DNA from 3 places in the Clostridium sp. DMHC 10 genome. Region 3 is predicted to be linked to each of the others. Evidence: riboswitches for the same ligand, from Rfam matches in the RefSeq annotation. Region 3 holds a riboswitch; each other region holds the start of a gene.
What was found. A riboswitch is a leader RNA that binds a small molecule or an ion and turns the genes downstream of it on or off. The one in region 3 is predicted to bind S-adenosylmethionine.
Positions count from the first base shown of each region.

Region 1: it holds a riboswitch for S-adenosylmethionine, as region 3 does, so the genes downstream of both, AGR56_RS12215 (pyridoxal phosphate-dependent aminotransferase) here and AGR56_RS19830 (PLP-dependent transferase) in region 3, are expected to answer to the same signal.
Region 2: it holds a riboswitch for S-adenosylmethionine, as region 3 does, so the genes downstream of both, AGR56_RS10590 (nitrogenase component 1) here and AGR56_RS19830 (PLP-dependent transferase) in region 3, are expected to answer to the same signal.

Region 1 is NZ_LGVB01000015.1:2,111,076-2,118,752, forward strand. Features, by position in the region: gene gatB (Asp-tRNA(Asn)/Glu-tRNA(Gln) amidotransferase subunit GatB) at 1-364, shown strand, start outside; gene AGR56_RS19600 (small, acid-soluble spore protein, alpha/beta type) at 415-588, opposite strand; gene AGR56_RS12210 (hypothetical protein) at 844-1,125, shown strand; SAM riboswitch class I at 1,222-1,328, shown strand; partial or broken gene AGR56_RS12215 (pyridoxal phosphate-dependent aminotransferase) at 1,405-2,560, shown strand; partial or broken gene AGR56_RS12220 (cysteine desulfurase family protein) at 2,797-3,877, shown strand; gene thiI (tRNA uracil 4-sulfurtransferase ThiI) at 3,874-5,019, shown strand; gene AGR56_RS12230 (class I SAM-dependent methyltransferase) at 5,424-6,050, shown strand; partial or broken gene AGR56_RS12235 (aminotransferase class I/II-fold pyridoxal phosphate-dependent enzyme) at 6,107-7,250, shown strand; gene AGR56_RS12240 (bifunctional diguanylate cyclase/phosphodiesterase) at 7,504-7,677, opposite strand, start outside.
Region 2 is NZ_LGVB01000015.1:1,760,905-1,768,581, reverse strand. Features, by position in the region: partial or broken gene AGR56_RS10600 (aminotransferase class I/II-fold pyridoxal phosphate-dependent enzyme) at 1-14, opposite strand, end outside; gene AGR56_RS10595 (nitrogenase component 1) at 204-1,520, opposite strand; gene AGR56_RS10590 (nitrogenase component 1) at 1,504-2,985, opposite strand; SAM riboswitch class I at 3,155-3,263, opposite strand; gene AGR56_RS10585 (oligopeptide/dipeptide ABC transporter ATP-binding protein) at 3,432-4,412, opposite strand; gene AGR56_RS10580 (ABC transporter ATP-binding protein) at 4,412-5,398, opposite strand; gene AGR56_RS10575 (ABC transporter permease) at 5,403-6,254, opposite strand; gene AGR56_RS10570 (ABC transporter permease) at 6,260-7,210, opposite strand.
Region 3 is NZ_LGVB01000016.1:143,129-150,805, forward strand. Features, by position in the region: gene AGR56_RS18020 (aspartate aminotransferase family protein) at 1-50, shown strand, start outside; gene AGR56_RS18025 (TIGR03905 family TSCPD domain-containing protein) at 213-452, opposite strand; gene AGR56_RS18030 (YncE family protein) at 618-1,481, shown strand; gene AGR56_RS19825 (DUF4364 family protein) at 1,519-1,782, opposite strand; gene AGR56_RS23105 (hypothetical protein) at 1,730-1,852, shown strand; gene AGR56_RS18035 (ABC transporter substrate-binding protein) at 2,092-3,657, opposite strand; SAM riboswitch class I at 4,075-4,176, shown strand; partial or broken gene AGR56_RS19830 (PLP-dependent transferase) at 4,320-4,776, shown strand; gene AGR56_RS18050 (hypothetical protein) at 4,978-5,244, opposite strand; gene AGR56_RS18055 (PTS system mannose/fructose/sorbose family transporter subunit IID) at 5,263-6,096, opposite strand; gene AGR56_RS18060 (PTS sugar transporter subunit IIC) at 6,098-6,943, opposite strand; gene AGR56_RS18065 (PTS sugar transporter subunit IIB) at 6,983-7,477, opposite strand; gene AGR56_RS18070 (PTS sugar transporter subunit IIA) at 7,489-7,677, opposite strand, start outside.

The DNA.
Region 1 (7,677 bases), on a different contig from region 3:
AGAAACAGATTCCAAGAACATACCTGTATCTCCTGAAAGTATGAAGGAGCTTTTTGATATGATTAAGGGCAAGGCAGTAAGTAATACTGCTGCAAAAGAGGTATTTGAAGAAATGTTTAAGACTTCTAAAGAGCCTAAAGTTATAGTTGAAGAAAAAGGATTATCACAAATAAGTGACAGTAGTGCCCTCGAAAACTTAGTAGATGAGGTACTTAAAAATAATGAAAAATCTGTTGTGGATTATAAGGCAGGTAAGGTTCAAGCTATAGGCTATCTTGTAGGTCAGGTTATGAAGGCAAGTAAAGGAAAAGCAAATCCGCCTATGGTTAAAGAAATATTAGAAAAAAAACTTAGCAATTTATAAAATGTAAAGGAAATACCCTCATATTCATAAAAATACGAGGGTGTTTCTTTTTAGCTTCTTGGATCACTATTAGTATTAGAGTTTTTGTTCCTTTTTCGTTTTGATTTATCGTATGTTAGCCCAATTTCATCTGACAATTCCTGAGTCATTTTTTCTAGTGCACTTTTTGTTTTTTGACCAGCTTTTTTATTATCTTTACTATTCTTATTACCTTTGTGAGCCATATAAAAGAACCTCCATGATATTCTTATTTTAAATTAAAGTATTTTAAGGATTTGTACAAAATATATTATAACCAAAAGCAATAATTTTATTAGTGTTTATATTTTAACCTTTTAGGTCTTTATCTCTAGTATTAACAGATTATTAATACTTTTTTAAAGGTTATATTATACCATTTACAAGAATGTTGTGGTATAAATGTTTTTAATGTTAATAAAGAAGGCTAAATTTACATTTATGATAAGGAGTGGATTGTAATGAGTTTTTCAAATAAAACAGTATTAGGTACTATAGGAGGTTTAATTATTGCTTTTTTAGCAATAACATTGTTTATTAAAATTCTTCCTGTCATTTTAGTGGTGGGCTTAACTATTTGGGGAGTATTTAAAATAACTAAATGGTTTGAAAGTAAAAGCAATAAGAAAATGGAATTTAGTAAAAAAGATGAGGTAACATCGGAATTCTCAAGTGAAGATAAAGGCTTTGGATATGATAAAGACAATGTAGTAGATGTTGATTATACTGAAGTTAAAAAATAATATTTTAATAAAAAAGTATAATTTAAACTGGTGCATATATAAAAAGGATGATATAATTTAATAAAAGAATTAACGTGTCAAAAAACTTAATATTGTTTCTTATCAAGAGTGGTGGAGGGACTGGCCCTGTGAAACCCAACAACCAGCATTTTTCATTTGAATGTATGGTGTTAATTCCTGCAAATTTATTTGAGAGATAAGAGAGAAGTACATTTTAGAAATTAAAAAACTGTTTTTCTTATTGAAAAGCGGTTTTATTTTTTTATAGGAGATGATAAAATGCCTAATTTAAGCAATAAACTTGATTGGTTTACAGAATCAGTAATAAGAAAAATGACAAGAATATCTAATGATTATGGTGCTATTAATTTATCTCAAGGTTTTCCAGATTGGGAGCCTCCAAAAGCTATAACTGAAGCGCTTAAAGAAGCAGCAAGTCATGGACCTCATCAATATGAAATTACCTGGGGGTCAAATGAATTTAGAGAAAAGCTGGCAAAAAAGCAGGAAAAATATATGGGCATTGAAATAAACCCCAATGAAAATATAGTAGTTACCTGCGGAAGTACCGAAGCCATGATGGTAGCTATGATGTCTGTTTGCGATAGAGGCGATAAGGTTATTGTATTCTCACCATTTTATGAAAACTATGGAGCAGATGCAATACTTTGTGGAGCAGAACCTATATATATTCCACTCATTCCACCAAAATTTAATTTTGATAAAGAAGTTTTAAAAAAAGCATTTGAGGAGAAACCTAAAGCTTTAATACTATGTAATCCATCTAACCCTGTTGGAAAAGTATTTACAAGAGATGAGCTTTTATATATAAGTGATCTGGCTAAAAAATATGATACTTTTGTAATAACAGATGAGGTTTATGAACATATTGTATATAAGCCTTATAAACATACCTATATAGCGTCGCTTCCAGGAATGAAGGAAAGAACTATATCCTGTAGTTCACTTTCTAAAACTTATTCTATAACTGGGTGGAGACTTGGATATATTATAGCCGATAAGAAAATAGTCGATAACTGCAAAAAAAGTTCATGATTTCTTGACGGTAGGGGCAGCAGCACCGCTTCAAAAAGCTGCCTGTGCTGGTCTTAGTCTTGGAGAGGATTACTATGAAGAATTGATTGAAATTTATGGTAGAAAAAAACAGCTTTTTTTAAATGGCTTAGAGGAAGCAAAACTCAAATATTTTGAACCTCAAGGTGCGTATTATGTTTTAGTCGATATATCAGAGTTTGGTGAAAAAAGTGATTATAAATTCTGTCAGTGGCTTGCAAAGGAAGTAGGGGTAGCAGCAGTACCGGGGTCAAGTTTCTTTAAGGAGGATGTGAACAATTACATTAGATTTCACTTTGCTAAAAAAGATGAAACTTTAATAGAAGCAATAAAAAGATTAAAAAAAATTAAGGCGCTATAAAGAAGTTGACATTTGATTTTTATTGATTTATATTTATTGTGGTAATTATATAATTTTTATTAGTAAATTGTCATTTGTTCTCATAAAATCTCGATGCTTCTATGAATTTTATGAAAACAAATAACTGATTTACTTAAAAATTTACATAATATGAATTATAAGAAAGAAGGGACTCGCACTTGGTATATTTTGATAATAGTGCAACTACTGAGCCTCTTAAAGAAGTTTCAGAAATAATGAAGGATGTTTTTTATAATTATTATGGAAATCCGTCATCACTTCACTCTTTAGGTAAAAAGGCAGAGGATAAGTTAATAGAATCAAGAAAAATTTTGGCAGATACGATAGGGGCAGAAGAAAGTGAAATTATATTTACTTCTGGTGGAAGTGAATGCAATAATTTTTTAATAAAAGGTTTTGTAAAACCAGGATTACATATTATAACTTCTAAAATAGAGCACCCTAGTGTTTTAAACACTTTTGCTCAGCTTGAAAGATGGGGAGTAAAGGTTACATATATAGATGTGGATGATAAAGGAAAAATAAAACTTCAAGATCTTGAAAATAGCATAACAAAGGATACTGTTCTTGTAAGCATTATGCATGTTAACAATGAAACGGGTACTATTCAGGATATTAAAGCTATAAGTAAGACTATAAAAGCAAAAAGTTCAAGAGTAAAGTTTCATGTAGATGCAGTACAAAGCTATGGAAAGCTAAAGATAAATCCTAAAAAGATGGGGATAGATTTGCTTTCAACGAGTTCACATAAGATATATGGACCAAGAGGAATAGGTTTTGCCTATGTAAGAAAGGGACTTGTACCAGAGCCTTTAATAGCGGGCGGGGGGCAGGAATTTGGTTTAAGAGCAGGAACAGAGAATCTTCCGGCTATTGCAGCTTTTTGCTTATGCAGCAAAAAATATACATCAAAATATGGAAGAAAATTATGTTAAGGTAAAGAAATTAAAAGAATATTTTATAGACAAAATTTTTAAAATTGATGATATTAGAATTAACTGCGGATTGGGTGATGATTTTCTCCCACATGTAGTTAATGTTTCCTTCAATGGAGTAAGAGGAGAAGTACTTGTTCATGCACTTGAAGAAAAAGACATATATGTATCTACTGGCTCAGCATGTTCATCAAAGAAAAAACATATAAGTCATGTTTTAGCGGCAATGGGAATAGAAAACTGCTACATGGATGGTGCTTTAAGATTTAGTTTTTCTCCCAGAAATACAATTGAAGAAATAGATTATGCAGTAGAAAATTTAGAAAAAATACTTAAGTTTTTGAGGAGAATAAAAAAATGAAAAAGCTAATAATGGTTAAATATGCCTCCGAAATTTTTCTAAAAGGTTTAAATAAGGGGAAATTTGAAAAAAAGTTAAGAGACAATATGAAAAGATCATTAAAGGGTTTGGAATATACTTTTGTTCATGATTCCGGAAGATGGTTTTTAGAAGGCAGCAATGTTGATGAAATTATAGAAAGATTAATGAAGGTATTTGGAATCGCTGAAATTTGTGTGGTATCACAGATAGAAACAGATTATGATGCTATAAAAGCACAGGCACTTGAAGAAGTAAAGGAAAGCGGAGCTAAAACTTTCAAAATAGAGACTAACAGAGCAAACAAAACATTCGCATATAATTCAATGGAGATAAATAGAGAGGTTGGAGCTTATGTTCTAGATAACCTTCAGGATATAACTGTAGATATACATAATCCAGAATGTATGGTTCACATAGATGTTAGGGATAATACCTATATTTATTCAAAACCTATAAAAGGTCTTAACGGAATGCCATATGGTACTAATGGGAAAACACTTCTTATGCTTTCCGGTGGAATAGATTCTCCAGTAGCAGGTTATATGATGGCAAGACGTGGAGTAGAGGTTGATTGTGTTTACTTCCATAGTCCTCCATATACAAGTGAAAGAGCTAAAGATAAGGTTAAAAAGTTAGCAGAAATATTAACTGGATATATTGGAAGAACTAATTTATATGTAGTTAATTTTACAGATATTCAGATGCAGATAATAGAAAAGTGCAGAGAAGACGAACTCACTATAATCATGAGAAGATTTATGATGAGTATTGCTTGCAGAATAGCCAAAGACAATGAAATTCATTCTGTAGCTACAGGAGAAAGTATAGGTCAGGTTGCAAGTCAAACAATGCAGGGGCTCGTAGTGAGCAATGATTGTGCTGATAGACCTGTATTTAGACCACTTATAGCACTTGATAAAATAGATATTATGGAGATTTCAAGAAGGATCGGAACTTATGAAACATCTATACTTCCATATGAGGATTGCTGTACTATATTTGTACCAAAGCATCCTAAGACAAAACCAATTTTAGAGCAGATAAAAAAATCTGAAAGTGCTCTTGATAAAGAAAAGTTAATTGAAGAAGCTATTGAAAAAACAGAAATAATTAGGTTGTAAAATTTGAAATATAGTTGTATAATGTTCATAAAGATGAACGTAAGTTTTATTTTTGCATAAAATGTTATTAAAGACGAATCGATGATAGGGAATAGTAAATTAGGTTTATAACATCAGAGATAAATCCACATTGGCTGAAATGGATTTTTGGGAGAATTTAATTGAATGCACCTTGAGTACCGGGTTGAAGTGTATTTTATACATGGTGAACTACGGCGTGTACGCACGATAAAGCGTTAGGGTATTATGATGTACTCGATTATGAGTGTTGTAAAAGGAAATTTTATTTAATTTCTTTATTTGCAGCAAGTAGAGTGGAACCGCAGATAACTTCTGCCTCTATAATATTTATTATAGAGGTGGGAGTTTTTATTTTGGAATTTATTTATAAGGAGTGTTTAATTATGAATTCAGCAGCTTATTTTAATGGGATTGCAGAAGATTGGAACAAAATAAGGAAAGAATATTTTAAAGATGAACTAAGAAACAAGGTGATTTCTAAAATTAATATAGATGGTAAAGTTTGTGCAGATTTAGGTTGTGGTACTGGTTTTATATCGATTGGTCTTTCAGAAAAAGCAAACATAGTTTTTTCAATGGATAATTCGACAAATATGCTTCATGAATTAAAGAAAACTACTTTCAATAAAGGCATAAAAAATATATATCCAATGAAAGGTGATATGTATGATTTACCACTATATGATGAGAGTGTGGATGCAGTTTTTATTAATATGGCACTTCATCATATAGAAGATATACAAAGAGCAGTTAAAGAAATGCACAGAATATTAAAAAAGAAGGGAACGCTAATAATATCTGACGTAGAACAGCATAATGGCACTTGGGCTAGAGAAGAAATGCATGATGTTTGGCTTGGTTTTTCTCATGAACAAATAAAAAATGTTATGAAAAAAGCAAGTTTAAAAGAAATAAAAGTTGAAAGTAGTGGACTTAAATGTACAGGTTACTCAAGCAAAGGTGAGTTTACCGAAACAGGAATATTTATAGCACAGGGTAAAAAATATTAAATTATAAATAAAAACCTAGTAAAACAATATGAAAAATATAAAATGGAGGAGATATTATGAAATTTGAATCACTAGTAATACATGGAGGAATTGACGGAGATAAGGAGACAGGAGCAGTTAATGTGCCTATATACCAAACATCAACTTATAAGCAGGAAGAAATAGGTGTAAACAAAGGTTATGAATATTCGAGAACTGGAAATCCTACAAGAGCTGCACTTGAAAAACTTATTTCAGATCTTGAGGAGGGAAAGAAAGGCTTTGCATTTGCTTCTGGAATGGCTGCTATCACAGCAGTTATAATGCTCTTTAAAAGTGGAGATAAGATTTTGATATCAAACAATGTTTATGGGGGTACTTTTAGAGTACTAGATAAAATTTTTAATAACTTCAATATAAAATATAAAATGGTAGATATGACTGATATAAAAAATGTTGAAGGAAGCATAGATAAAGAAGTAAAAGCAATTTTTATAGAATCTCCAACCAATCCACTTATGGATATAACAGATATAAAAGCTGTTTCAGATATTGCAAAGAAAAATGGATTGTTAACAGTGGTTGACAACACCTTTATGACTCCATATCTTCAAAAGCCATTAAACCTTGGTGCAGATATTGTTCTTCACAGTGCAACAAAATATTTAGGAGGTCACAGCGATTTAATAGCTGGACTTGTGGTAGTTAACAGTGAAGAACTAGCAGAGAAAATGCATTTTATACAGAATTCAACTGGTGGTATACTTCAACCCTTTGACAGTTTCCTTTTAATTAGAGGAATAAAGACTCTACCTGTTAGAATGGACAGACACATTCAAAATGCAACAGTAGTTGCAGAATTTTTAGAAAACAGAGAAGAAGTAGACAAAGTATATTACCCAGGATTGAAAAGTCACCCTGGATATGAACTTCAAAATAAGCAGGCAAAGGGAGCAGGAGCAGTTTTTATCTTTTGTAATAGATAAAAAATATGATTATAAAAAGTTTATGAAGAGTATAGAACTTATAACACTAGGTGAAAGCCTTGGAGGAGTTGAATCCCTAGCATGCCATCCAGCTACAATGACACATGCAGCACTTCCATATGATTTAAGACAGGAGCTTGGAATAGTTGATAATCTTATAAGATTGTCTATAGGAATAGAAAATGTTAATGATTTAATAGACGATTTAAAAAAGGCCTTTGAACTTATTAGATAAACAAGCTTAAAGGATGAAATTGATAATATCAAGTTTATACTGATAAACTGGAAGCTGATTCAGAGCACAGAGTACAAAGTACAGAGTACAGTGAAGGTGGATTTACCTTTCGTTTCTCTCAGGTAAATCTTAGAACTTAATAGTGTCAGCTACGGAAGAAATAATTAATCCTAGTAGGTTTTAAATTGCCTACTAGGATATTTTAATACTGTTTTGCAACATATTAAAGGTACTAAAATTTTGACGCTTACATCTATAATTTATTAAACTGCTTTAGAAATAAAGTTTCAAAAGTACCTTCATCAACAGGCTTTCCAAAATAATATCCTTGAAATATATCACACTTCATATTTTTCAATATTTCATACTGTTGTGCATTTTCCACACCTTCAGCCACTACATCATAATTAAAGCTGTGTGATATATT
Region 2 (7,677 bases), on a different contig from region 3:
TTTAAATCCGACATAATTTAACCTTCTTTTTCCTTTAATTTTATAAAAGCAAATGCATTGCTGAGTATTAAATAAAAATTAATGGCAATATATAGTATAAAAATTTAAATGGTACAAAGATTCACACCTAAAATTCCGTAGATACGGAGGAATTTTTTCCTTGCACTACCGTGAGAGCGAAGCATTTTTACTTCGCAATTTTCTTATCTGTATGTGTTTAATACAATATTATATATATCTTCAATCGCTCTTAATCCACCATTATAACCTGCATATGTGCAATTCAATACCAGTCTATAAGCCACCGGCGGACTTATTATTAAAAGATCTGCGCCTATATCCTTGGCTAAATCTCTTTCCCAACTACTGCCAAGTATTAAAGATCTGTTTTTATGTTCATCTTTTCTTATATCATCCTGTATTTCTCCTCCATCAACTGAAAATTCCACTTCAGCTGACCTGTATTCAGATATTTTATTAAACTCTTCTATAATTGAATTTCTAAATTCTTCAGGTGTATCTTCAACTACATACTGCTTACCTGGTATTATTCCAAGTTCATTTAAAAGAAATTTGGAAAACCCTATTGAATAACTTGAATCTAAAAGTGTATAAAACTTTCTAGGAAGCCCATATCTAAACTCCAGCATAAAATCTGCAGTTCTCTCAATAAACGAATAAAATTTTTCTTCCTCATTTTTAATAAAATTTTCAACCTTATTTTTATCAAGTCCACCAAAATTTCCAACTTCCCTTAGAAATTTTGACGTTTCTACTCCTCCAATAGGTAAATAAGGAAAATGATAATATGGAGTGCCATACTTCTCTTGAAGATGTTTTACTATTTTAAGTCCAACCCAATTGCTAACAACAATATTGAACTGCGCATTAGGTATAGTTTTCCACTCATCTATTCCATTTGATTCATTTCCAAAAAGAATATTAACTTTAAGCCCTATTCCCTCAAGTATTCTTTTTATTTCTTCTAAATTTCCATTCCAATATGGATCTTGATATGGTATTGTTGCAAATACATTCACTAATCCCTTTTCTACTTTAATGCTTTCATTAAGCTTATCAACATATTGATCTATAATTGCGTTTACTACTAACTCATGGCTTATATAGTTGTTACTTTTAAAGCCGCCAGTTTCTATACCTACAATTGGGTTACCGTTTTTCTGATAATCTGAAACTACAGTTTCTATATCATCACCTACTATATCGGATGTACAACCTGTAAGTACCACATAAAGATCAGCATCAATCACCTTAAAAGCTCCATCAATAACACTTCTAAGTTTCTGTTCTCCTCCAAAAACTATTTCTGTTTCACTGGCATTTGTACACGGTATAGTATTTCCTCCTGCATATCCTTCTCCCTGTCCTATAAGTCCGCTTACCTTTCCACTGCACCCAGGACCAGAGTGCAAAACAGGTACAGCTCTTTTTATCGCAACTACAGTCTGCTGTGCTCCAAGCGCACAAGAAAATCTAGGTTGTTCAATAATGTTCGACACTTGTATCACCTCCAAGAAAAGTAAATGGATCCTGCTCAAGCCACCATTTTGTATATGGCATTGTACTATGCTTTGCAAGATTAGTTACAAATTCTTTATTATCTATAGTTTCTATAATTCTTTCAGCATAATTTATTACCCCTTGATAGCCAAAGCCAAACTGCTCATCACCAATCAAAAGCGTGGGAACCCCAAGTTTTGCTCCCCAAAGTGTCATACCTCCATGTCTTGCAATCATTATGTCAGGTCTTACTCTATTCAATATATTAACTAATTCATATGCCTGCTTGTTGCAAACATTGTAATTTGGTATATCTCCATAAGTATTAACATCATGCGCAAGTGCATCAGATTTTGGATCATCATTGTCAAATACAGGATCATGATGAAATATTGCTGCACCTTGAACATTTAAGCCAAGTTCTCTTAAAAGTGCTATGAGTGCATGACCATGAGCAGCACCCGCTGTAATATATGCAGTTTTCCCTTTAAGCCTTTTACGATATTCCTCAACTTTAGGAACAATTTTTGCACGTTCATTTGATATATATTCTTCTATTTTCTCTTCTCTATGAAGTACTTTTCCAAGTTCTCTAAGCCAATTATCCGTACCTAAAATTCCATAAGCTGGTGGAGATTTTATCTCTGGGACACCATATACTTGTTCTAATGCGGCTCCTAGATATGTTCCAAGTGTAGTACATATTTGTATCGTTGCTGCCGACTCAGATATATTTTCTAGTTCAGCAACCGTTGAAAATGGCACAATGTATTTTGCTTCATACCCAAGCTCTTTAAGCAAGTCATCAAAAATGTGACTTCCCCAGAAATTTATTATATTTACCTTATTTGTCTTTTTCTTTGGAGGTTTAACTATTTTTCTAACGATAGAATGATACGCTGAATCAAATCCAGATGTCCATATTTTTGATCTGAAACCTTCACAAAAACATGCCACAACAGGTATTCCAAGTTCTTCTGTTAACTCATCAGTTACACTTTCTATATCATCTCCAATTATTGCAGAGGCACAAGAAGTTGTTACAAATATTGCATTCGGTTTAACCCTTTTGTAAACATCTCTAATAGTCTCTTCTAGCTTTTGAGTTGCACCAAAAATTGTATCTTTCTCAGTAAGATTTGTACTAAAATATCTTCCCATTGCTCTTGGAAGTTTCCTTTCCATTTGACCTACCCTATATACAAAATTGAATCCAAAAGAATCTCCCATACATCCTACAGGTGCATGATTAATAATTGCCGCATCCTTTATCATAGAAAGCTGGCAAAACGCATTTCCAGAACTGCATCCCATACACTGACTAAAGCTTCGTGCGCTGTCTTTTAACTTTCCACACTGACCAAGTTTTACAAGCTGCCCCGCTGTACCTTTAAATCCAGTAATTGAACCAAGGCGATTTTCTCTTACTTCAACAGCTTGAGCATTTAGGTTGATTTTACTCATCAAATTTCCTCCTTTAATGTATAAATAAAAATTAAAAAGGCTATATCTACTCTATTTAAAAGAGTAAATATAGCCTCTAGTTTTTCTAGTCAACTACAAAATTTCATATAAAAAATCCTCTTAAAAAACTTTAAGAGGATTTTTGCACAACTATGTTAACTTAATTATCCTCTTATCTCTCAAAACTTAGTTTGCAGGAATTAACACCATACATTCAAATGAAAAATGTTGGTTGTTGGGTTTCACAGGGCCAGTCCCTCCACCTCTCTTGATAAGATTTAAATGTTTTATTCAATTTATATTCCTATAACTCAAATATGAATAATATTTATTATATGATTTATATTATATCATCTTTATATTTTATGTCAATACATTCTTTGGTTTATTTTCCAAACTTCATTTTAAGTGATTGCATTAATAACATAAATCTTTATAAACATTTTTTAAACCACATGACACGCCACCATATGTCCTTTATCTACTTCCTTCATTTCTGGTTCTTTCTCGCTGCATATTGGAGTTGCATACGGGCATCTTGTCCTAAATCTACATCCTGTTGGAACATCCATTGGACTTGGAAGTTCTCCTTCTATTACTTTCTGCATCGCTGCACTTGCCTTTTTAGGATCTGGCACAGGTATAGAAGATAAAAGTGCTTTAGTATAGGGATGCAGTGGATTTTTATAAAGCTCTCTACTTTCTGATATTTCAATTATTTTTCCTAAATACATTACCCCAATTCTATTAGATATATGCTTTACCATAGATAGATCATGTGCCACAAAAAGATAAGTAAGCCCCATATCTCTTTGAAAATCCTCAAGCATATTTACAACCTGTGCTTGAATGGAGACATCAAGCGCAGAAATTGGTTCATCACACAAAACAAACTCAGGTTCTATAGATAATGCTCTTGCTATTCCTATTCTCTGACGTTGTCCACCACTAAACTCATGTGGAAATTTGTCCATATCCGACTTCTTCATTCCAACTTTCTTAAGAAGTTCCTCAATTTTGTCCATTCTTTCACTCTTAGACAAATTTGAATGAATGGCCATAGGTTCATCAATTATTTCCGAGACATTCATATATGGATTAAGTGAAGAATATGGATCTTGAAATATAACTTGCATTCTTTTGTGATATGGCTTAAGTTCTTTTTTACTTAATCTTGCTATATCCTTGCCATCAAAAATTACTTTTCCATCTGTTACGTCATATAACCTTGTAATTGTTCTTCCAAGTGTGGATTTTCCACAGCCTGATTCGCCAACAAGTCCAAAAGTTTCTCCTTTTTTAATATAAAAACTAACATCATCTACAGCCTTAACATACTTATTTTTATTTACTCCAAAAGCACCCTTCACAGGAAAGTACTTTTTTAAATTGTTAACTTCTATTAACTTCTTTTCTATTTCACTCATTATAACTTTCCTCCTTCCTCTAATAAGAAGCATCGTGCTTTTTGAGTTTCCGAAATACTTTTATACTCAGGTATTTCTCCAAAACATTTATCAGCTGCAAAAGAACATCTTTCAGCAAAAGGACATCCTTTAGGAGGAGCTAAAAGTGAAGGTGCTGTTCCCTTAATAGGTTCGAGTCTTCTCTTTTCATCTTCATCAACCTTAGGAATTGAGTTCAAGAGTGCTTTTGTATAAGGATGTGCCGGTTTATAAAATATATCTTCTGTGAGCCCTTCTTCCATTATCATTCCTGCATACATAACAATTATTCTGCTGCAAAGACTTGCTACAACGCCCAGATCATGGGTTATAAGGACAATAGACATATTTTTCTTTTCTTTAAGTCCCTTCAAAAGATTTAGTATTTGAGATTGAATCGTAACATCCAATGCTGTTGTGGGTTCATCTGCTATTAAAAGCTTAGGCTCAGACGAAAGTGCCATAGCTATTAAAACTCTTTGTCTCATTCCTCCACTAAATTCGTGAGGATATTGATTTAACCTTTTTTCTGCCATTGGTATTCCAACCAAATTTAAGATATCAACAGCCTTTTTCCTTGCCTCTTCTTTTGTAATTTTATTGTATCTTAAAATAACCTCTTCAAGATGCTTTCCTATTGTTATTAAAGGATTTAACGCTGTCATAGGATCCTGAAAAATCATTGATATATCATTTCCTTTAATCCTTTGCTTTTCCTTACCAGATAATTTCAATATATCCTTACCTTCAAAAAATATTTCTCCACTTTCAATTTTTGCATTTTTAGGAACGATTCCAAGTATAGATTTCATTGCAACGCTTTTACCACTTCCTGATTCACCAACAATGCCTAAAATTTCTCCATCCTTGATTTTAAAACTTATCCCTCTAACTGCCTCAATTTTCTCACCTTTGTTGTAAAAATTAGTCTTTAAATCTTTAACCTCAAGCAGTATATTATCTTCCATATTATCACTTCCTATCTGATGCAGTTTTAGGTTCTACAAATACTCTTAAAACATCGCCAAGCTTATTGAAGGAGTAAACAGTCAAAACAATTAATATTCCAGGTAAAATTGCCATGTATGGTGCATTTTGAAGATTGCTTTGTGCATTTTGAAGTAAGCTTCCCCAAGATGACATAGGCTGTTGTATTCCTATTCCAAGAAAGCTAAGTGATGATTCCGTCATTATTGCATTTGCAATTCCTGTTGTTGCTGCCACTATTATGGTTGGAAAAACTGAGGGAATAATGTGTTTCATTATTATATTCATTGAAACTTCCCCTGTAGATACTGCATATAAAACATATTCTCTTTCCTTAACAGACAAGGTTTCCGCACGAACAAGTCTAGATATTTCCATCCACGTAAAAAATCCAATTACAATTATTATGGTTTTAAAACCAGGCTTTAAAAAAATGCTTATAACAGTAACTAAAATCATCCAAGGTATTGACGATATTATATCAACCATTCTCATTAATAAATTATCTATTTTGCCACCAAAGTATCCACTTAAAGTACCTACAAGCACGCCTATTGAAGTTGAAATAACCATAGCCAAAATTCCAACTAAAAGCGATACTCTTCCGCCATAAATTGCCCTTGCAAGATAATCCCTTCCTAGTTCATCTGTTCCAAAGGGATGTGCTAAAGATGGTGCCTGAAGCATTATACTTACATTTGTCTTGTTGGGGTTATATGGATATAAAAATGCAAATACTGATATCAGTGCTATAAATATAAGAAATAATATTGAAAACAAAGCCACCTTATTATGTCTAAGTTCTGCTTTTACATTTTCCATTCTTCTATTTTTCATTTTCATCACCTCATACTCTTAATCCTAGGATCTATTACAACATAAAGTATGTCAGAAATGAGGTTTCCAAGTATAACAAGTGTAGACGATAAAACCATAACTGCCATAACAACAGGGTAGTCTAATCCTTGAATTGCCTTAATAAAATATGGTCCAACACCTGGCCAACCAAATACTGTTTCTGTTATAACACCACCTGTTATGAGCATAGGAAGTGCCATTCCAAGTTTAGTTATAATAGGAAGAAGTACATTTTTTAAAACATGTTTAAACAGTATTTCAAATTTGCTTGCCCCAAAAGCTTCCTGCACCATAACATAATCTTCTGAAAGTTGCCCAATAGTAGAAGAACGGACATACCTTGTGTTTTCTGGCATAAATGCAAATGTAAGCACAATAAATGGCATTATAAAATGTTTTAAAAAATCAGTTGTAGAATTCATCCCTATAGTGTGCATTCCGAGTATAGGTAAAATTCCAAGTCTATATCCAAATACAAAAACCAAAATCATTGCAAACCAAAAAGTTGGTATAGATATACCTATAGAACAAAATCCATCTATTATTTTATCCGCCCAGTTATTTTTATTTAATCCTGCCATAAGTCCTAAAACTATTGATAAGATAAGCGCACATATGTATGACGGTAATACCAAAATCATTGTGGCTGGTATCCTCGAAGCTAAATCATTAAAAATACTTTCGTGAGTAACTATCGAATACCCAAATTGTCCTGTAAGTACCCCTTTAAGCCAATATAAGTATTGTATATATGCTGGCTTATCATAGCCATACTTTATTTTAATTAGTTCTATTGCTTTCTTTGACATTTTAGGATTTGTCATAGCATCTACTGCATTATATGGTGCTAATTGTATAAGCGTAAAGCATATTATTGAAATAATTAATAGCAGCGGTACAGCCTGTACTATTCTTTTAAGAATATATCTTCCCATTTTATATCCCCTTTCATATATAGACCTTAGGTCAAACTCTTAAAAAATTAGAACTTTAAGAATTTGACCCTTAGATTTATTAATTTTATTTAACATTTTAAAATACTATAGATAGACAACTTGAAACTTTAAAATTGCAATCTCCAAATTTATCCTGATAAACTGGAATTTGTCGAGCTGAGTGAAGGGTTTTAATTCGCCCTGCTCATTAAAAAACTAACTTTTTCACTTATGTGAAAAAGTAAAGAAGAACAAAAAATAGTCGCTTTAGCGACTGCACGGAAAAGTATGCGGGTGGCGGACCATTCAGAGGGCTTTTAGCCCAGCCAGTAATATGCCCTTACAGGGCTGAGCAAACCACCGGCTTAGCCGGTGGTCATGATTAACCTTTTGCCGTGGCAAAAACCCTTCACCTTTGACAAGCAAAGCTATGTCAAACCCTTCACTTTAATTAGTTTGCAATTTTT
Region 3 (7,677 bases):
TTGAAGAAATTGATAACGCTTTAGAAATATTTGAGAAAGCAATCATATAAGAGGTTTGGGCGGAGCCCATTATCCTTCTAGAACTAGATACTTGCTAGAACAGTATAAAAATTATAGATATAATTTTATTTGTTAATGATAATAAAATTAAGGGCAGTAAGTAGTTGTGCACAAAACTACTTACTGCCTGTACTTTTTATATATAATTATTTCTATTTTGCTTCTTCAAGTGCTTTTGCAAGTTGATCAGGACATGAAGTCCCTTTGCCTTTGCAGTCTACTCCTTTAAGTCTTTTTATAACTTCATCTACTGGCATTCCTTCTACTAATTTTGATAAACCTAAGGTATTTCCAGCACACCCTCCAACAAAAGTTAAATTTGTAACTTTGTTGTCCAATATATCAAAATGAATTTCACTTGAACATGTACCATGAGTTTTGTATACGTGCATATGTTATCATCCTCTCGATTAAAAGTATTGCTATAGGCTTTGATTTAAATAAATGTTGATTTTTACACTTATTTAAAATCAAAGCCCTTTTATAAAATATACATTAAAAAAATAGATATTGTCAAGATTACAATAGCAATAGATGTGAGAAATTCATATTATATTATGGTGGAAGGCGGTGAGAAAATTGTGAGTTTTGTTTATATATGTAATTCCGGATCTGATGACGTATCAGTAATTGATCCAGATAGTTTATTGGAAATACGAAGAATAAATCTTAAACAAGGATTGGGGAGGGTAGGCCCTCATGCTGCGTGTAAATACATGAAGGGTATAGTTGTGGCAAATGCGTATAGCAATACTTTAACTTTGATAGACTTTAGTGAAGAAAAAGTTCATAAAGACTATTTTATAGGAATGAGATGCTCTGATGTAAAAATATTTAATAATAATGCATATGTTGCATGCAGCGATTCTAATACTATAATTAGATATGATTTAAAGAATGAAATGATGGAAGAGGCAATTCCATGCGGAGTTTTACCACATAGCATTGATTTCAATGCTAAAAATAAGATGTTTGTGACATCAAATATGTTGAGTTCAGATATTACAACTTTTTATAGTGAAGATACAAATGAAGTAAATAATATCAGAGTAGGAGAGTATCCTACAAAAGCTATTTTTACACATGATGGAGAAAATATTATTGTTAGTGAAAGCAATATAGGTACTGATCATGTTGGAAGTATTAACATAATTTCAGTAAGAAATAAATTATCTGTGTCAAAAATAAAAGTTGGAAAATGGCCGGTAGATATATGGTGCAGCGACAAGTTACTTTTTGCAGTTAATTTTGGTGATGGAACTGTAAGTATAATTAATTTAAAAAATTTTAAAGAAATAAAAAGAATATATTTGGGAGGAATGCTTAGAGGAATAATACAATATAAGAATAAGTTATTAGTAAATGATAATTACAATAATGTGTTAATTGGTTTTGATATACTAAAAAACAAAAAAAAATAGTACCAATAGGTAAAGAGCCTACTGGCATTATAATTTTTTAGTCTTGCGTAAGTAAATTTATGATTTTTGTATATAAATCGGAAGAAGAATTTTTCCATTTTGTGCATAAATCCCTTGCTTGCTTATTTGAAACAACGTTTAATTTAACTTCTATAAGAGTTATATCGCTTTCAATAGCTTTTAAGGTTACAACATAGCTATTTTTGTTTTCGATTGTATAATCAGCAGTAACGCTTATTGCATTCTTTATGTTGTTTAAATTGAGTTTTATGGGTGGACTTCCAGGAAGAGCTATGAGTATTGTTAGTAGTATAGGAAGGTCAATTATAGGTGGTTTTAACAGTGCAATAAGTTTTATAACTTTCGCATAGCGAAAACCTTAGTCTTTTAACAAACGAAGTGAGTTAAAACCCTTCACTATAGTGCTCAACAAATTCCAGTTTGTAAGGATAAATTTGGTATTGGTAATTTAAATATTTCAGCTTGTTTATCTATATAGATAAACCGCTTCAACTATTAAAATTCATGTGCACCATAATGCCCAGAAGATGGCATTTTGGTACAAATAAATTTTAAGTTTCACGGTGGTTTATCTTTATTACTCTCATACTTATTTGTAATAAAGCTTTGACATATCTTCAAATGTATATACTGGAACTAATCCTGCCTCTTTAATTCCACCAATTCTCTTATCAATAACAAGAACTCTGTTATTGCTTAAAATTGGATAGAATACAGCATCATCTTGCATTATTTTTTGTATTTGATTATAAATTTCTTTTCTCTTAGCCTCATCTATTTCAACTCTTCCTTCATTGAAAAGTCTATCTATTTCGGAATTTTTATAATGCATATAGTTTACTTCACTATTCGATGTAAACAATGAGTTAAATGTATCAGGATCAATTCCCATTATATATCCACCAAATACTAAATCGAAATCTGTTTGAACCTTTCTCATCTTTTCACTTAACGCTGTAGAATCCATTCCTAAAAGTTCAACATCGATACCAACTGCCTTTAATTCCTGCTGCACTATAGCTGCTTGCTTTTGCTGCGCCACATTGTTGTTTGTGTAAGCAAGTTTTAACTTCAAACCCTTTACTCCTGCTTTTTGGAGAAGTTCTTTAGCCTTAGTCATATTATAGTCATATTTTTCAGTATCACTAGATTTATATTTACTTTCATTTGGTAAGAAGGTATATACAGGCTGTGCATATTTTTCTGAAACATAAGCTGCATCTATTATTTCTTTTCTATTTAATGCATACAGTATAGCTTTTCTCACATCTTTATTTTGAACTAGCTTAGAGCTTAAATTAAAGTCCATATATGCAACTCTACCCTCACCATATGGTATAACATCTAAATTTTTATTTGATTTTTGTATTTTACTTATATCTGCTGGTTGAACTACAAGTGCATTTAACTCACCTTTTTGGAGAGCAAGTTGTGCAGTATTAGCATCTTCAATTATTCTATATACAACATTTTTAATTTTAGGTTTTCCTAGGAAATAATTATCATTTGCCACAAGTTTCACATATTGCCCTGCCTTATATTCTGCTAACTTATATGGACCAGTACCAACTGGTTTAGCATTCTTAGAGCTTTTTTCTATATTTGCTTCCCCATCATAAATATGTTTAGGCATTATAAATATATCTCCAAGAAGTTCCATTGCTGCTGAACTTACTGTAGGCAATGTAAATTTAACAGTATAATTATCAACTTTTTCAACTTTAACTGGCTTACCATCAAATATTAACTGGCTATATGCCCAGCCCCCATTTGACTCTTTAAGCATTTGATCATATGTAAATACAACATCATCTGCTGTAAATGGCTTTCCATCACTCCACTTTACATTTTTTCTAAGCTTTGCAGTATAACTTAAGTGATCAGCAGAAGGAGTCATGCTTTCAGCTAAAAAATATTGAACTTTATCAGCATTATACATATATAATGGTGAATACAATGCTTTTATTTCTGTAAGTCCATATCTATCGCTTGTAGTAATTACGTTAACTGAATTTCCTGGGTCTCCATCAATACCATAAGTAAAAGTATCAGGTTTTGCTTGTGATGTGCTATTGTTACTTGTTCCGCATCCGCTTAATACTGTTGTTGCAATAAGTAATGCTGAAACAATAGCAGTAATTCTTTTTAGTTTCATTTGTGTTCCCCCTCTTGTAAAAATTCTATCTATTTAATTAAATATTATTTTTCATATTTATTTAATATGAATTGATATAAAAAAAATTTATTTCATACAATTCTAATATGATTAATAATTTATTTACGAGTTAAATTATAACATGTTTTCATCTCATGTCAATTAATTAATTGTTTTTAAATGTTTTTTATAAATATCACTGTATCTTTTGATAAAATTTAAATATTCATTTAATCTTATTTTCCTAGTAATCAAATATGAAATATCAGTTTAGCTCATGGATAAATTATAACATTGTTTCTAATTATGTCAATACAATTTTCAACAAAAAGTTTATTTAATTTACTAGTATTGACATAACTAATTTTAAATTATATAATAGCTTCAACAAATTGTGTTTGAAAATTTAATAATAATTTCTTATCAAGAGTGATGGAGGGACTGGCCCAATGAAATCCAGCAGCATCCTTAATTTTAGGAATGTGCTAAATCCTGCAGTATTATCCTGAAAGATGAGATAAATTTATAAAACTGCTGTTTGCCTTTTTAGATGAAAAGCAGTTTTTAAATTAAGCTAAAAATTGGAGGATATTTTATGGAATTAGATTGCAGAAACTTTTGAGACAAAAGCAGTTCATGGAAGCAGTAATTTTGAAAACCGAACAAATCCTCTTATGAAGATAACAGATATAAGAAAAGTCTCAAAAATAACCAAAAAAAATGATATTTTACTTATAGTAGATAACACATTTATGACACCATATTATCAAAAGCCCCTCAATCTTGGTGCCGATGTTGTCCTTCACAGCGGAACAAAATTTCTTGGTGGACACAATGATACTTTAGCAGGCTTCAGGTTTTGGTTCTATGATATCCTTTTATATAGACAGTAAAGCTACAGTTGAAAAAATACTAGAAAAGGTAAAAATAATTATTTTTGCAGAAAGCCTTGGAGGCGTAGAAAGTCTAATAACTTATCCTGACACACAGGCACATGCTGACGTTCCTCATGAAGTCAAACAGAAACTTGGAGTAACAGACAAACTTTTAAGACTTTCAGTAGGAATTGAAAATGTAAATGATTTGATAAAAGATTTAAGCAATGCTTTATCTGGCTAAAGCAACTATCAGCAGGATTTTCTGACATCTATTTTTCCGGTAAATGCTTTCCTTATTTTATTATATATTTTTGTGATTGCAATTTAATTTACTTTTTAGCAAAAGCTGCCACACTAATTTTTTAGTGTGACAGCCCCTTTACTTTAAGCAGTCATAATTATTCTTTAATCTTATAATATATTAACCTTACTTATTTGTTAATCAACTCCAAAATATGATTAACATTTTTTTGCCATTCCTTATTGCCAAATTAATTATAAGGCATGCTATAACAGAAATTACAGCAATTAAAATGCCAAAAATTCCAAAAGCAAATTTGATTCCAGAATGTGATAATCCATAGTAAGCTATTACAACACCTATACTAGATAAACCCATAACATTTATAGACCATTTAGATAATTTTTTTAATAGTTTACTTTGCATCTCAGCTTCATAAATCATTTGTTTTTTCTTTTCATCTATCATACTAATTCCCCATGTCAATTAATAAGTTAATCCTGGATTAAAGAATCCTACAAGTACTCCAAGAAAAGCTATTATCAAAAATATTAGCATTACTATTGTAGGAGATATTTTCTTCTTTGACATAAGCCACCATGCAAGGATTACAGCGCCTGCTGAAAGAATTTTAGGGAAAACACCATCAAGAGTCTTTTGTAAATCTATAATTACTCCACCACGAGAATTGTACATTTTCAAAGATGTATTAATATTTACCCAAGTAGCAGCAACTGCACCAATTACTATAGTTCCAACCATTATTACAGATTCACGTACGGCAGTAGCTTTTTCTCCAACAACCATCTCAACAGCTTTACCACCCAGCTCATATCCTTTATAATAAGCCCATCTCATTCCAAAAATCATTAAAGCATTCCAAACTATAATATAAAATATTGCTCCTAAAGGAGAACCGCCTGTTGAAAGTCCTAAACCTATACCTAAAAGTATTGGTATCAAAGTACCTACTATTAATGAATCTCCAATACCTGCTAAAGGTCCCATAAGTCCAGCACGAATACCATTTATCATTTCACCATCAATATTTTCATGATTAGCTCTTGCTTCTTCAAGACCAGCTGTCATACCAACAACTAATGTTCCAATCTGAGGTTCTGTATTAAAAAATGCTTTATAAGTTTCCATAGCTTCTTTTTGTTCTTCTTTTGTTTCGTATAAATCTTTAACGATTGGAAGCATTGCACAAAGATAACCAAAAGTTTGCATATGTTCTTGAGAAAAACAAGTTAAATTTCCATAAAACCAATTTCTAAAAGATTTGCTTAAAGCTTTTTTAGATATTTTTTTCTTTTCCATATTATATGTCCTCCTCATCATCATCGTTACCCGTCGCTTTAGCTACAGCCGGTTTTTGCAATTGAAGCATTCTTATTCTATAATTAATTAATGCAAAGAAGATACCTATTATTGCTGCTCCAATTAAGTTAACTTTCATAACTGCTGCCAAAGTGAAGCCTAAAAAGAAGGTTATAAAATCACTTGGTTTTAATACAACCTGTTTTAGTAATATTGCAATTCCTACTGCTGGAAGTAAGCTTCCTACTGTAAATAAAGTTTTCATTGGTATACCATTCATTGGCAATGCTACCTTCATAACTTTAACCATACTAGCACCCATTCTTGTAATAATAAGTGCTGGGATAAAACTACAAATAATGTGAGAAATCCATGGTAATCCCATATCAACTAAATAAAGCTTTTCAAAATCACCCTTATCTACTGCTTTCCATCCTATATGCTGCCATACCAAGTTTATAGTTGCTGTTCCATAAAATAAAACAGTTCCTAAAGTTCCAACTGCTGCACCTAATGCAGTTGCCATTTGAGTTGCCTGCGTAGAACTTGGATTTAAACCCATTCCTTTAATTGCTACTACAGCTAGCGGAATACCAATATAACTGATTGCACGTACATCTGCAGATACAGTTCCACCTGGAGTAACTAACGCAATATACACAACTTGAATTGCCGCACCAACTATAATACCAGTTTGTACATCTCCTAAAATAATTCCAACAACTAAACCTGCTACTAAAGGTCTTCCTAAAGTATAGTTACCAAAAGTAGTACCACCCATACCAGGCATACTTGACAGACATGCGAATAATCCAAATAATGCCGCCTGAATCCAATTTATCTCCATCGTTATTTTTCCCCCTTATTAAATTAAATTTATTAAAAACTATTTAAATCCAAATTGACCCCTAAACTTTTTCCAATTTCCTATTGCTTCTTCTTTAAGGAGAGCAAATTCTACATTATAGCCAGCCTGCATAATACGTTCAAAAGCTTCTGCTTCCTTTTGATTTATAGATTGATTATTTCCTAATTTTACTGTTCCTGGTCTATCGTTGCAGGGTCCTACAATAACCTCTTTAATACCAGGATCAAATTTATCATCCACCAAAATCCTAGACATAAGAATAGGTTCTTTTGTAATTAAAAAATACCTAGTACTGCTTTCCAAAACCTTATCGCATTTTAATTTCCAATGTTCATATGTCCATACAAATGTTTTTTTGCCGCTGGCACTTTTGTAAGCTGCCTTCAATACAGAATTGTTAGCAGCAGCATCATTAACAGCTATTATGCCATCACATGGATACTCTAAAGCCCATCTTGTACATGTTTGTCCGTGTATCATCCTATCATCTACTCTTAAAAATGAAACTGACATTTTTAACCCTCCTAAATATCGTCCTCTTGTTCTGTATCTACCAATTTAAATTCTTTTATTGACTCTGCTGCTGTTTCAAATAACGTTTTCTTTAGCTCTTCCATATTCATAGAATCTTTCATCAAAATTGTTGTTAATACAATAGGCAAGTTCATTCCCCCAATTATAAATGCTTTCGATAACATTTCTTTACCAGCTAA